Regions from separate parts of the Nitratireductor mangrovi genome, predicted to be linked through region 1. Evidence: riboswitches for the same ligand, from Rfam matches in the RefSeq annotation. Region 1 holds a riboswitch; the other holds the start of a gene.

What was found. Region 1 has a riboswitch for S-adenosylmethionine ahead of metX (homoserine O-acetyltransferase MetX). Riboswitches for the same ligand answer to the same signal wherever they lie in the genome.
Region 2: another riboswitch for S-adenosylmethionine. It lies ahead of FQ775_RS00370 (O-succinylhomoserine sulfhydrylase); the one in region 1 lies ahead of metX (homoserine O-acetyltransferase MetX).

Annotation. Positions count from the first base shown of each region.
Region 1 covers NZ_CP042301.2:3,327,140-3,334,233, reverse strand. Annotated here, with positions in the region: gene FQ775_RS16225 (lysoplasmalogenase family protein) at 1-203, shown strand, start outside; gene gloB (hydroxyacylglutathione hydrolase) at 208-975, opposite strand; gene FQ775_RS16215 (class I SAM-dependent methyltransferase) at 1,082-1,837, shown strand; gene FQ775_RS16210 (NAD(P)H-dependent flavin oxidoreductase) at 1,863-2,936, shown strand; gene FQ775_RS16205 (hypothetical protein) at 3,010-3,210, shown strand; gene metW (methionine biosynthesis protein MetW) at 3,217-3,831, opposite strand; gene metX (homoserine O-acetyltransferase MetX) at 3,828-5,009, opposite strand; SAM riboswitch at 5,078-5,155, opposite strand; gene hisC (histidinol-phosphate transaminase) at 5,243-6,343, shown strand; gene FQ775_RS16185 (prephenate/arogenate dehydrogenase family protein) at 6,347-7,094, shown strand, end outside.
Region 2 covers NZ_CP042301.2:77,318-84,411, reverse strand. Annotated here, with positions in the region: gene FQ775_RS00405 (M20/M25/M40 family metallo-hydrolase) at 1-699, shown strand, start outside; tRNA gene FQ775_RS00400 (tRNA-Gly) at 763-837, opposite strand; gene FQ775_RS00395 (class I SAM-dependent methyltransferase) at 907-1,389, opposite strand; gene FQ775_RS00390 (ion transporter) at 1,575-2,363, shown strand; gene FQ775_RS00385 (dipeptidase) at 2,383-3,558, shown strand; gene FQ775_RS00380 (hypothetical protein) at 3,621-4,064, shown strand; gene FQ775_RS00375 (2'-deoxycytidine 5'-triphosphate deaminase) at 4,094-5,185, opposite strand; SAM riboswitch at 5,261-5,338, shown strand; gene FQ775_RS00370 (O-succinylhomoserine sulfhydrylase) at 5,383-6,576, shown strand; gene FQ775_RS00365 (CDP-alcohol phosphatidyltransferase family protein) at 6,580-7,094, opposite strand, start outside.

The DNA.
Region 1 (7,094 bases):
CCATGGGGCTCAGCGCGCTCGGCCTGCCGGCGCCGGCGGTGATCGCCGGTGCGGTCCTGTTCATGGCTTCCGATGCCATCCTGGCCGTCGAGACCTTCCTGCTTTCCCGGGAGTCGCCTGAGCTTGTCTGGACACGCCCGGCGGTCTGGGTGCTCTATTATGCCGCGCAGGTCACCATCACGCTCGGCGTGCTCTTGGCGTGATGCGTCAGAAGATGTCCTTGCGCTTGCGGATCTCGGCAAACACGGCCTCGTCGCTCGCATCCTCCATGCCGAGATTGCGCCGGATGACCGGGTCGTGCGCGCGCAGGAACGGATTGGTCGCCATTTCGAGCATCATCGTTGTCGGCAAGGTCGGCTTGCCGTCGGCGCGCAGTTTCACGATCTCCGCCGCGCGCTCCTTCAGCGCCGAATTGGTCGGGTCGACGGAAAGCGCGAAGCGGGCATTGGCCTCGGTATATTCGTGCCCGCAATAGATCGTCGTCTCGAGCGGCAGCGCGGCGAGCTTTGTCAGCGAGGCATGCATGGCTGGCGGCTTGGCCTCGAACAGCCGCCCACAGCCGAGTGCGAACAGCGTATCGCCGGTGAACGCGACATGTGATTGCGGGAAATGATAGCAGACATGGCCTGCGGTGTGCCCGGGCGTGGCGATCACCTCGACCGTCTCGCCACCGAAAGCGAAGCTGTCGCCGTCCTTCACCGTATCGTCGATGCCGGGAATCTTCGCTGCCTCTGCTTCCGGCCCGACGATCTTCAGACCGAACTTTTCCTTCAGCGCCAGATTGCCCTCGACATGATCGCCATGATGATGGGTGACCAGCAGCAGGGTCGGCCTCCAGCCGGTGCGTTCGATTGCCGCGAGGATCGGTGCCGTTTCAGGCGCATCGATCACCGCCGTCTCGCCACTTTGGGGGTCGTGCGCCAGCACGCCGAAATTGTCGCTGCGGCACATGAATTGCTCGATCGCCAGGGTCATTTGGTCTGCTCCTTCGGTGGCGGGACGATAGGCCGCCGCCGGCGTCGTTGTCACCCCCGCCGCGATATTCTTGCGAGGCATCCCTCGCGCGGATACCGTTCGCGCCATGTATCTGGATATTGTCGACCTGCGCGCCTTCTATGCTTCCGTCCTCGGGCGGCTGGCGGAGCGTTCCATCACCATGGCGCTTTCGAGCGTGTGGGCGAAGATCCCCAACGAGCGGCTGATCGGACTTGGCTATGCGGTACCCTGGCTGGAGCGCTTCGGGGCCGACGCCGAGCGGGTGTTCGCCTTCATGCCGGCGGCGCAAGGCGCGGTGGCCTGGCCACCCAACGCTCCGTCGGCAACCGCATTGGTGTTCGACGAGGAACTGCCGCTGTTCGATTCCTCGATCGACCGCATCCTGATGGTCCATTCGCTCGAACATGCCGAGAATCCGCGCGAGACGCTGATGGAGCTGTGGCGGGTGCTGGCGCCGGGCGGCCGGCTGGTGATCGTGGTGCCCAACCGGCGTGGGGTCTGGGCTCGCTTCGAACACACGCCTTTCGGTACCGGTCGACCGTGGTCACGCAGCCAGCTCACGACGCTGTTGCGCGAAACCAACTTCACCCCCGGCCCGTGGAGCGAGGCGCTTTTTTTTCCGCCGTCGCGCAAGCGCTGGATGCTGCGGTTTCACCGGTTGATCGAAAACACCGGCCGGCGCTTGTGGCCGATCTTCTGCGGCGTCCTGATCGTGGAGGCGCAAAAGCGTCTCTATCAGGGCCTGCCGGTGGCCCAGCGTGCTTCGCGCCGCGTTTTCGTGCCCGTGCTTTCGCCGCAAGGCGCCACACGCACCCTGCACGATCCCGAAACCGCGCCCTGAGCGCCTGTAGCGAAAGGAGCCTGCCATGTGGCCGGACCGACGCATCCTCGACCTGTTTTCGATCGAGCGTCCCATTCTGCAAGCGCCGATGGCTGGCTCTTCGGGATCCGAACTCGCGATCGCGGTCTGCGAGGCGGGCGGTCTGGGCTCGCTGCCCTGCGCCATGCTCGGCGCGGGGCAGATCCGCAACGAGATCGGCATCATCCGGCAACGAACGAACAGGCCGGTGAATCTCAATTTCTTCTGCCACACGCCGCCCGAGGCCGATCCGGCTCGGGAATCTGCCTGGCGCCGGCGGCTTGCCGGCTATTACGAAGAATTCGGCATCGATCCGGGGACCATTCCTTCCGGGCCCGGCCGCAATCCGTTCAGCGAGGAGAGCTGCGCTCTGGTCGAGGAATTGCGGCCGGAGGTGGTGAGTTTCCACTTCGGCCTGCCCGAGGCGGAGTTGCTGGTGCGCGTCAAGGCGGCCGGGGCCCGGGTGATCGCCTCGGCAACGACGGTGGCGGAAGCGGTCCTGCTCGAGCAGCGCGGCTGCGACGCGATCATCGCACAAGGCGCGGAAGCGGGCGGCCATCGCGGCATCTTCCTCAACGATGACATCAGCACGCAGCCCGGCACCATGGCGCTGGTGCCGCAGATGGTCGACGCCGTTTCGGTGCCGGTGATCGCTGCTGGCGGCATCGCGGACGGGCGCGGCATGGCGGCCGCCTTCATGCTCGGTGCGGCGGCGGTCCAGATCGGAACCGCCTATCTGCAGACGCCCGAGGCGCTGACCGGAGCCGGACACCGCGCGGCCCTTGCCGAAGCGCGCGACGACCGCACGGTACTCACCAATGTCTTTACGGGGCGTCCTGCGCGTGGGCTCTTGAACCGCATCGTCTTGGAAGTCGGGCCGATGAGCGCCGACGCGCCTGCCTTTCCGCTCGCCGTGGCGGCGGTGGCCCCCCTCAGGTCCAAGGGCGAGGCGGCGGGTACGAGCGATTTTTCGCCGCTCTGGGCCGGACAGGCCGCAGCCCTCGGTAGGGCCATCCCGGCCGGCGACCTCACGCGCGATATTGTGGACGAGGCGGCCCGTCTCCTGGCCGGCCGCGGCTGAACGAGAGCCCGAGTTAAGACTCCGCTAACCATAACCGCGTCAAAATGTCCGCATTTACATCTGGACTGCGGCTGTGGACGGACGCCTCGACGACAAGCACCAACTGACGAAGTTCATCCTGGAACTTGTCGCCGAAGGGGTGGATGTCGATGATCTCGACGTCTGCCTGGCCAGGATCGGCCCGGTCGACCTCGACCTGATGGCCGAGTGCGTCCAGGAGCTTTCCTGGTTCTTCGAAGGGCTCGAGAAGGAGCGCGACGCCGAGGCCGCATAGCGGCGGTCACCGCCTCAGCAGGAACACCGCCTGCTGGCCGAAGAAGTTCCAGAACCACCATGGCATCGAGACGCCGATCTTCTGACCATAGGCGTTGAGTGCGGTCGCGCTTTCCACCGTGGCGCCGATCTCGTCGCAAAGATTGACGAAGTCGCGGATGGTGCAGAAATGGATGTTGGGCGTGTCGTACCAGCTGTGAGGCAGGTCCGGGGTCACCGGCATGCGGCCGCGCAACAGCAGCGAGAAGCGCACGCGCCAGTGCCCGAAATTGGGGAACGAGACGATGGCGCGATCACCAATCCGCAATAGCTGCGCCAGCACTTCCTTCGGGTTGTAGGTCGCCTGCAGGGTTTGCGACAGGATGACGTAGTCGAAGCCCTTGTCGGGGTAGTAGCCGAGATCGGTGTCGGCATCGCCCTGGATCACCGACAGGCCCCGCGCCACACATTCGTTGACACCGCGCTGCGAGATCTCGATGCCACGTCCGTCGACCTGCTTCTCGCGCGCAAGCAGTTCCAGCAATTCGCCGTCGCCGCAGCCGACATCGAGGACACGGGCGCGCGGGTCGATCAGGCCCGCAACCATGCGCAGGTCGACGCGGGCTTCGTTGTTGACGCTCACAGGACCGGCTCCAGACCACGGGCCCGCGCCGCGGAATCGAGAAAGCCGCGGACGGCGGCGAACAGCTCGGGCTCGTCGAGCAGGAAGGCATCGTGGCCGCGGTCGGTCTCGATCTCGACGAAGGAGACCGACGCGCCGGCGGCATTCAGCGCCCGCACCACCATGCGGCTTTCCGCGGTCGGGAAAAGCCAGTCGGAGGTAAAGGAGACGACGCAAAAACGGGTCGGCGAATTGGCGAAGGCGTCGGCCAGGAGCCCTCCGCGGTCGGTTGCGAGGTCGAAATAGTCCATCGCCCGGGTCATGTAGAGATAGGAATTGGCGTCGAAGCGGTCGACGAAGGTCATGCCCTGGTGGCGCAGATAGCTCTCGATCTGGAAGTCGGCGTCGAAACCGAAGGTGAGGTTCTCGCGGTCCTGCAGGTTGCGCCCGAATTTCCGGTGCAGCGCCGTCTCCGACAGATAGGTGATGTGGGCGGCCATTCGTGCCACGGCTAGCCCCTTCTCGGGTCGCCGGCCTTCCTCGATGTAGCGGCCGCCGCACCAGTCGGGATCGGCCATCACCGCCTGGCGGCCGACCTCGTGAAAGGCGATGTTCTGCGCCGAATGCCGTGCGCCGGCGGCTATCGGCAGGGCGGTGAAGACGCGCTCGGGATAGCTCGCCGCCCATTCCAGCACCTGCATGCCGCCCATCGAGCCACCGATGACGGAAAACAGGCGATCGATGCCGAAATGGTCGATCAGCATCACCTGCGCACGCACCATATCGGCGATGGTGATGACGGGCAGGTCGAGACCGTAGGCGCGCCCGGTGTCCGGATTGATCGAGGCCGGTCCGGTCGAACCCAGACAGCCGCCGACGACGTTGGAGCAGATGACGAAGAAGCGATCGGTGTCGACCACCCGGCCCGGCCCGACCATCAGTTCCCACCAGCCCGGCTTGCCGGTCACGGGGTTGCGGCTGGCGACATACTGGTCGCCGGTCAGGGCATGGCAGATCAGGATGGCGTTGGAGCGCGCCTCGTTGAGTGTGCCGTAGGTTTCGTAAGCGATCTGGAACGGTGTGAGCGTCTTGCCGGAATCGAGCCGCAGCGGCCGGTCTTCGCCGAGCTTCAGCACCTGGCTCGACGGTTCGTTGGCCTGGTTCGAGGCCGTGTCGTTTCGGGCACGTCGTGCCGCCATCTTCCTACCTCGGCCGGACTTTGCCGCAGGCAGCAAAAAACCGGCAATTGCGCGCTGGCAAAGCCGGTTGATCAATCCAAACGGCCCTTTAGCGACTTGTTTAACGTGGCTGCAAGCCGACCGGCCAAATCACCACGGAGGCCGGTACTTATCCCGCAGCGGCCTTTGCGTCAACGTCAAAGCTTTGCTAGAGCAAGCCGCCTTTTCTCACTTCCGCGACAGGAACCCCAGCGATGACCCAGCCCGTGCGTCCCGAGCCGAAACCCGGTGTGATGGACATCGCCGCCTATGTTCCCGGCAAGAGTGAAGCGCCGGCGGGTGTCGCGAAGGTGTTCAAGCTGTCCTCGAACGAAAACCCGCTTGGCGCGTCGCCAAAGGCGGTGGAGGCAGTGCGCAACGTGGCGGCGGCGCTGGAGTTCTATCCCGATGGCGCGGCGAGCAGGTTGCGCGAGGCGATCGGCGAGGTGCATGGACTCAACCCGGCGAACCTGATCTGCACCAACGGCTCGGACGAGGCGCTTGGCCTCCTCGCCCAGGCCTATCTGCGTCCCGGCGACGAGGCGATTTTCACGGAGCACGGCTTCCTCGTTTACAAGATCTACATCCAGGCGGCGAGCGCGGTCCCGGTGTCGGTCAGGGAAAAGGACGAAACCGCCGATGTCGACGCCATCCTGGCGGCGGTGACCGAAAAGACGAAGATCGTCTTCCTTGCCAACCCCAACAATCCGACCGGCACATACGTCCCGTTCGAAGAGGTGCGCCGCCTGCATGCCGGTCTGCCCAAGAACGTGCTCCTAGTGCTCGACGCGGCCTATGCCGAATACGTGCGCCGCAACGACTACGAGGCCGGCATCGAGCTCGTCTCATCGTTCGAGAACGTCGTCATGACACGCACCTTCTCCAAGGCGCACGGCCTTGGCGGACTCAGGATCGGCTGGCTCTACGGGCCGGCGCATGTGATTGCGGCGCTCAACCGCACGCGCGGGCCGTTCAACGTCAACGCCGCGGCGATCGAGGCCGGGGTGGCTGCGGTCCGCGACCGCGAGCACGTCGCGAAGTCGGTCGAGCACAACGAGCAATGGCTGTCGTGGCTGACGCGGGAACTTACGAAGCTCGGCCTCCGCGTGACGCCGAGCATCGGCAACTTTGTGCTGATCCACTTTCCCGACGAAAGGCATTCGGCGGCGCTCGCCGACGACTATCTGACCGCGCGCGGCTATATCCTGCGGCGCGTCGCCGGCTACGGGTTTCCTAACGCGTTGCGCATGACGGTTGGCACCGAGGAGGCGAACCGAGGCGTGGTTGCCGCCCTCGCGGACTTTCTGAAAGACTGAAAGATGGCTGGCCCGATGTTTGAACGCGTTGCCCTGGTGGGCATCGGCCTCATCGGTTCGTCGCTCGCCCATGCGATGCGACGCGGCGGACTGGCCGGCCGCATCGCCATCGCGACACGCTCGGCGGAAACGCTGAAGCGCGCCGAAGAGCTCGGGCTTGGCGACGAATATCATGCCGACGCCGCTGTGGCGGTCGCGGGAGCTGATCTGGTCATCGTGTCGGTACCGGTCGGTGCGTCCGGCGCGGTGGCACAGACCATCGGGCCGGCGCTGAAGCCGGGCGCGATCGTCACCGATGTCGGCTCGACCAAGGGCTCGGTGATTACGCAGATGCAGCCCGAGCTTCCGGGCAATGTCCACTTCATCCCCGGCCATCCGATCGCCGGCACCGAGCATTCCGGTCCGGACGCCGGCTTTGCCGACCTGTTCGACGGGCGCTGGTGTATCCTCACGCCGCTGCCCGGCACCGACGCGGAGGCGATCAGCAGCCTGACCCGGTTCTGGGAGGCCTGCGGTTCCAAGGTCGACGTGATGGATCCGCAGCACCACGACATGGTGCTGGCCATCGTCTCGCACCTGCCGCACATCATCGCCTACAACATCGTCGGCACCGCCGACGACCTCGAAGCGGTGACCAAGTCCGAGGTGATCAAATATTCCGCCTCGGGCTTTCGCGATTTCACCCGGCTCGCCGCGTCCGATCCGACCATGTGGCGTGACGTCTGCCTGCACAATCGCGACGCCATCCTGG
Region 2 (7,094 bases), 1.6 Mb from region 1:
AATGCCGTGTGGACTTTGGTGCACCTGCTCGCCACGATGAAGAACGAGGACGGCGAGATCACCATCGAGGGTTTGACAGAGCCGGTGATCCCGCCGACCAACCTGGAGCGCGACGCCGTCGAGCGCCTGCCGCTCGACGTCGAGGCGGTCAAGCAGGAGCTTGGCCTGGAACGCCTTGATGCGCCGGCCGGGCGCGCCTATTTCGACCGGCTGATGTTCCATCCGACGCTCACCATCAACGGCTTCCACGGCGGTTATGGCGGGCCCGGCATGAAGACCGTTCTGCCCTGCGAGGCCTTCGTGAAATGCGACATCCGCCTGGTCGAGCCGCTGACACCGGACTACGCCTTCGACAAGGTGCGCGCCCATGTCGAGCGCCACGCACCCGAGGTCGAGTTCGTGCCGCTCAACGGCATGCTGCCGTCGAAGACGCCGATGGACTCGCCCTTCGCCGAGCCGATCCGGCGCGCCGTGGTCGCCGCACGCGGCGTCGAGCCGCTGCTTTACCCGACCGTCGGCGGCAGCCTGCCCGACTATGTCTTCACCAAGATCCTCGGCCTGCCTGCCTTCGTCATCCCTTACGCCAATGCCGACGAGGCCAACCACGCCCCCAACGAGAACCTGAAGCTCGACAATTTCATCGACGGCATCAGGACAGGCGCGGCGCTGCTGGCCGAATTGGGCGGGATGCGGGGCTGAGCGGCCTTCGCCCCGAACTCCGCGCTTGGAGGTGCTGCCAGGATTTCGCAACTGGTTTGAGGGTGGAGCGGGCGATGGGAATCGAACCCACGACATCAAGCTTGGGAAGCTTGCGTTCTACCTCTGAACTACACCCGCGCGGAGAACATTAATCGGCGACCACCCGCTTGCCGTCAAGGCCTCCGATGCAGGTCGTGCAAACGAAGCTCACGCAACCCGCCGGTAAAGGAAATACCGCCCCGCGGCGACCGTCGGCGGCAGGTCGAGTGGTTCGAGCCTGGCATCGTTGAGCGGCATGCCGCTGGCGGCGAAGCCGCCCGGCTGCAACAGCGGCACTGTAATATCGGCCAGCCAGGTGATGGTCTCGTCATCGATCTCGGCATAGCCGGTCGCCACGTCGGAATGGACGAGCGCGGCATCGATGCCGGCGAATTCAGGCGTCGTGTCGTGGATCTCGCCCTCGACGAAATCCCTCGCGGCCGGCTTGGAGGATGCAAAGGCGGCCATCTTGCGGTCAAACACGATGATGCGGCGTTCCGGGAAAAGCGAACGCAGATGATCGTAGGTGCGCCCGTTGCCCAGCCCGAGTTCGACGATGGGCCCGTCGAGACCGGCGACATCCTCCGAGATGACGTTCAGGATGTCGCGCTGGGCCGACATGCGGCGGATGAAGCTGTCGAGACGGCTCATTCGCTCCTCCAGCAACCGGAAGCGGACCAACTCCGGCATCTGGTCATCTAGTGTCGGAGCCGCCGCTTTTTGAGTCCCTCGGGGCATCAATCGGGCTGGTCGTGGCTGCACCGAACGCCTATCTCGGAGCCGAAGCCAGCCCGCTTTACCCGAAACCCCGTGATCCAGCCCGGAGCCCTCCCGCCGTGACCCGCCTCAAATCCCTGATCGAATCCCGTCATTTCGACCTCGCCATCACGGCCCTCATCATCGTCAACGCGATCACGCTGGGGCTTGAAACGTCCGAGCGGGCCATGCAGGCGGTGGGCCCGTTGCTGGTCGTGCTCGACCGCGCCATCCTCGCCGTCTTTGTTGCCGAACTCGCGACGCGTTTTGCCGTTTACCGAAAGAATTTCTTCCGCGATCCGTGGCGTATTTTCGACCTCGTCGTGGTCGGTCTGGCCCTTATGCCGGCCACGGGCAACCTGTCGGTGCTGCGGGCCCTGCGTATCCTGCGCGTGCTGCGGCTGGTCGGCATGGTGCCGTCGCTGCGCCGCGTCGTCGGCGGGCTGATTGCCGCCCTGCCCGGCATGGGCTCGATCATGCTGTTGCTGGCGCTGGTCTATTACGTCTTTTCGGTCATGGCGACCAAGCTGTTCGGATCGGCCTTCCCCGACTGGTTCGGAACCATCGCGCATTCCGCCTATTCGCTGTTCCAGATCATGACGCTCGAAAGCTGGTCGATGGGCATCGTGCGTCCGGTGATGGAGGTGTTCCCGTGGGCGTGGCTGTTCTTCATCCCGTTCATCGTCTGCACAACCTTCACCGTGCTCAATCTCTTCATCGGCATCATCGTCTCGGCCATGCAGGAAGAGCACGACGCCGAGGCGACGGCCGAGCGCAAGGCGCTGCACACCGAGCAGGAACTGATCCTGGCCGAGATCAGGGCGATGCGCGAGGAGTTGCGCTCACTGGCCGAGACAAGCAAGAATTGACCGGATATCGGGAGGAAACATGAGCAGGTTCATCCGCGCGGCGCTCGTCATCCTCGTCCTGCTTGTGGTGGCGGGGCTCGGCATCTTCTTCTTCGTCGCGCCGCAGATGGTCGAGCGCTCGATGAACCCTGTGGGCGCCTCCCCACCCTACGAAGTCAGCGACGAGGCGCGCCGACTCCACGAGACACTGACGGTTGCCGACCTCCACGCCGATTCCCTGCTCTGGGGCCGCGACCTGGTCGAGAAGGGCGACCGTGGCCATGTCGACATTCCGCGCCTGATCGAAGGCAATGTCGCGGTGCAGATGTTCACCCTGGTGTCGAAGACGCCGCAAGGGCTCAACATCGAGCGCAACGACGACACCACCGACAACGTCTTCTGGCTCGCCGTCGGCCAGCGCTGGCCGCTGCGCACCTGGTTCAGCCTCAAGGAGCGCGCGCTCTACCAGGCCGAAAGGCTGCACGACATGGCGGCCCGTTCAGACGGCCGCTTCGTCATCGTGAAATCGAAAGCCGACCTCGCCGCGTTCCTGGAACGCCGGCGCAGCGAACCGGGAATCGTCGCCGGCGTGCTCGGCATCGAGGGCGCGCAGGTGCTTGAAGGCGATCCGGCCAATGTCGATGTCATGTTCGAGGCCGGCTACCGGATGATGTCGCCGACGCATTTCTTCGACAATGCCATGGCCGGCTCCGCGCACGGCATCGAGAAGGGCGGGCTGACGGAGGCCGGACGCGAGATGATCCGACGCATGGAGGCGGTCGGCATGATCGTCGACATTTCGCACGGTTCGGTGCCCCAGATCGACGATGTGCTGGTGATGGCGAAGCGCCCGGTGGTGGTCTCGCATACCGGGGTCAGGGGAACCTGCGACAACAACCGCAACCTGAGCGACGACCAGTTGCGCGCCATCGCGGCCAATGGTGGCCTGGTCGGCGTCGGCTTCTGGCAAACCGCCATCTGCGGCAACGATGCGGCGGCCATCGCGCGGGCGCAGCGCTACGTCGCCGACCTGATCGGGGCAGAGCATGTCGGGCTCGGCTCGGATTTCGACGGCGCGGTCGGGGTGCCTTTCGACGCCAGCGGAACCGGCCTGCTCACCGAGGCGCTGCTCGCCGAAGGCATGGCGGAACCCGATATCGCCAGGGTGATGGGCGGCAACCAGATCCGGCTGCTGCTGGAACTCTTGCCGGACTGACCGGTATCACCATGACAGATGCCCTACCGGGGTATACGAACACGACAGATCGGGAAGATCAGATGATGCGAGTGACCTTGCTTAAGATGGCTGCTGCCGGCCTTGCGCTGGGACTGATGGCCGGTGCCTCCCGTCCGGCGCAGTGCAGCGCCGACAGCTACAAAGCCGCCGCAGGTAAGCTTGCTGCCTATCTGAGGACGGCTGGTTTCACGAAAAATCAGGTCGCGTTTCTAAGAACGCAGGCTGACCGAGAAGTCCGTACGTTGCGGGCGAACGCGCTTGGTAGCCAGGCCCGGCCATGCGGGATCGACTCCGCCCGCGCACACGTGATCGCCTGCACGCGTGCCCAACTCCCCCCGCTCCTTGCGAGCACCAAAGCACCGCTCGATTCTGTCTCCAAACAGGCGATCTGGGGAAGGTCCGACCGCACCGTTCGCGAAGCCTTGTTCGCCGGTGGTTTTTATTCCTGTCTTGGTGCCGCGAAGGACGCGCTGTTCGTCAACTAGCTGGCACAGCGCTCGCGCCACCATCGTTGCTAGCGGAAATGCTTGGAGAGCTTCAGGCCCTGGGCCTGGTAGTTGGAGCCGAGATCGGCGCCATAAAGCGCCTTCGGGCGCGACAGCATGTGCTCGTAGACCAGCCTGCCGACGATCTGCCCGTGTTCTAGGATGAAAGGAACCTCATGGCTCCTGACCTCCAGAACGGCGCGGCTGCCGGTGCCGCCGGCGCCTGAATGGCCGAAGCCGGGATCGAAGAAGCCGGCATAATGCACGCGGAACTCACCGACCAGCGGGTCGAACGGCGTCATTTCGGCGGCATAGTCGGGCGGCACATGCACGGCCTCGCGCGAGACGAGAATATAGAACTCGTCGGGATCGAGGATCAGTTCCGGCTGGTCGCGGATGAAAAGCGGCTCCCAATAATCGACGACGTTGAGCGCGTCGCGCTTGTCGACATCGATCAGCGCGGTGTGGTGCTTGGCTCGGTAGCCGACGAGCCCGCCTGCCCCGGCCGCGCCCTTGAGGTCGATCGACAGCGCGATGCCGCCGCCATTGACGTTGGGCTGCTCCGACGCGACCAGCGTCTCTGTCCGATGGAGATCGAGCAGTGCCTCGCCGTCGAGCGCAGCCTTGCCACGCCGGAAGCGGATCTGTGAGAGGCGGGAGCCGGTGCGCGCGACGATCGGGAAGGTGCGCGGGCTCACCTCCAGATAGAGCGGGCCCGCATACGCCTCCGGGATCTTGTCGAACTCGGCGCAATGGTCGGCCATAACGCGGGTGAAGATGTCGAGCCGTCCGGTCGAACTCTTGGGATTGGCGGCGGCCGCCACGCCCGCGGGCAGATCGAGCCGTTCCAGCAACGGCACGATGTAGACGCAGCCGGTCTCCAGCACCGCGCCGTCGGTCAGGTCGACCTCGTGCAGCTTCAGGCGGGCAAGCTTGTCGGCGACCTTGTGTTCGGGCCCGGGCAGGAAGCTGGCGCGCACACGATAGGCGGTTTCGCCGAGGCGCAAATCGAGGCTCGCGGGCTGGATCTGGCCATCGTCGAGCGGCCGCGGCGTCGTCAGCGCGCCGGCCTCGAACAGCGCGGAAATCTCTCGATCCGGTAGGATGCCCGTCTTGCGCAAGGGTCGCCGCTCCTCAACGGGTCCGACGTTTAGCCGAGCCAAAGATTGACGCAAGGCCGCTTCGGGGCTATTGGACCTTTATCCCGTGGTGATTTGGCCGGTCGGCTTGCAGCCACGTTAAACAAGTCGCTAAAGGGCCGAACGCAAGACCGGCATGCGACTTCCGCGGCCGGTTTTTTTGTGTTCGAGGCAAGGCGATGACAACCGAAACGAAGCGCAACTGGAAGCCGGCAACGGCACTGGTTCACGGCGGCACGCTGAGGTCGGCCTTCGGTGAGACGTCAGAGGCGATGTATCTCACCCAGGGTTTTGTCTACGACAGCGCCGAGGCGGCCGAAGCCCGTTTCAAGGGCGAGGCTCCGGGTTTCATCTATTCGCGTTATGCCAACCCGACCGTCGACATGTTCGAAAAGCGCATGTGCGAACTGGAGGGCGCGGAGGACGCGCGCGCGACCGCATCGGGCATGGCCGCCGTTTCCGCAGCGCTGCTTTGCTCGGCAAAGGCGGGCGACCATGTGGTGGCTGCGCGCGCGTTGTTCGGCTCCTGCCGCTGGGTAGTCGAGACGCTGATGCCGAAATACGGCATCGAGACCACGCTCGTCGACGGCACCGACATCGAGGCCTGGAAGCAGGCGGTGCGGCCGAACACTAGGCTGTTCTTCCTGGAGAGCCCGACCAATCCGACGCTCGAAGTGATCGACATCGCGGCGGTCGCCGCGATCGCCAATGAGTGCGGCGCCAAGCTCGTGGTCGACAATGTGTTCGCCACGCCGCTGCAGCAGAAGCCGCTGGAACTCGGCGCCCACATCGTCGTCTATTCGGCGACCAAGCATATAGACGGCCAGGGCCGCTGCCTCGGCGGCATCGTGCTTTCCGACAAGAAGTGGATCGACGAGAAGCTGCACGACTTCTTCCGCCACACCGGCCCGAGCCTATCGCCGTTCAACGCCTGGACCCTGCTCAAGGGTCTGGAGACCTTGCCCTTGCGCGTGCGCCAGCAGACCGAGACGGCCGCGCGCGTCGCCGGCCACCTCGCCTGCCATTCCTCGATTGCCCGGGTGATCTATCCGGGTCGCAACGACCACCCTCAGGCCGACATCATCGCGCGCCAGATGAAGGGCGGTTCGACGCTGATCTGCTTCGAGGTCAAGGGCGGCAAGCCGGCAGCGTTCTCGTTCGAGAACGCGCTCGACATCATCCGCATCTCCAACAATCTCGGCGACGCCAAGAGCCTGGTCACTCACCCAGCGACGACCACCCACAAGAACCTTTCCGAGGAGGCGCGGCTCGAGCTCGGCATCAATCCGGGCACGGTTCGGCTTTCGGTCGGGCTGGAGGACGCCGACGATTTGATCGACGACATTGACCGCGCGCTCGCCAGGGCTGCCTGAGTCTCAGAAGCTTTTCGCTGCGAGCACGATACGTGAGACGGTGGTGTAGGCGGTGACCGCAGCGAAGGCATAGGCGATCACCGGGAACCAGTCCGGGAACAGGCAGAAACCCGCGAAAACCGCGATGGTTTCCGTGGCTTCCGCCAATCCCGTCGAAAAAAACAGCGACTTTTCACCCCGGGATTCGCTGGAGAGGCCGCGCTTTTCGGCCATGATCGCGAAGGCGAGAAAGCTGGCGCCGTTCACGTAGAAGGCGAAAATCAGCACCGCAGCCGCGACGGCATTGGCCTCTGGATCGGCCAGCGCGAAGCCGAGCGGCACGGCGCCGTAGAAGACGAAGTCGAGCACAATGTCGAGGAAGCCGCCATAGTCGGTCTTGCCACTGAGTCGGGCGACGGCGCCGTCGAGCCCGTCGCCGAGCCGGCTGAGCAGGATCAGGAGCAGGCCAAGCCATTCATTTCCAAAGGTAATCGCCACCGCCGAGGCAAGGCCGACCACGCAGGCGGCATAGGTGACGG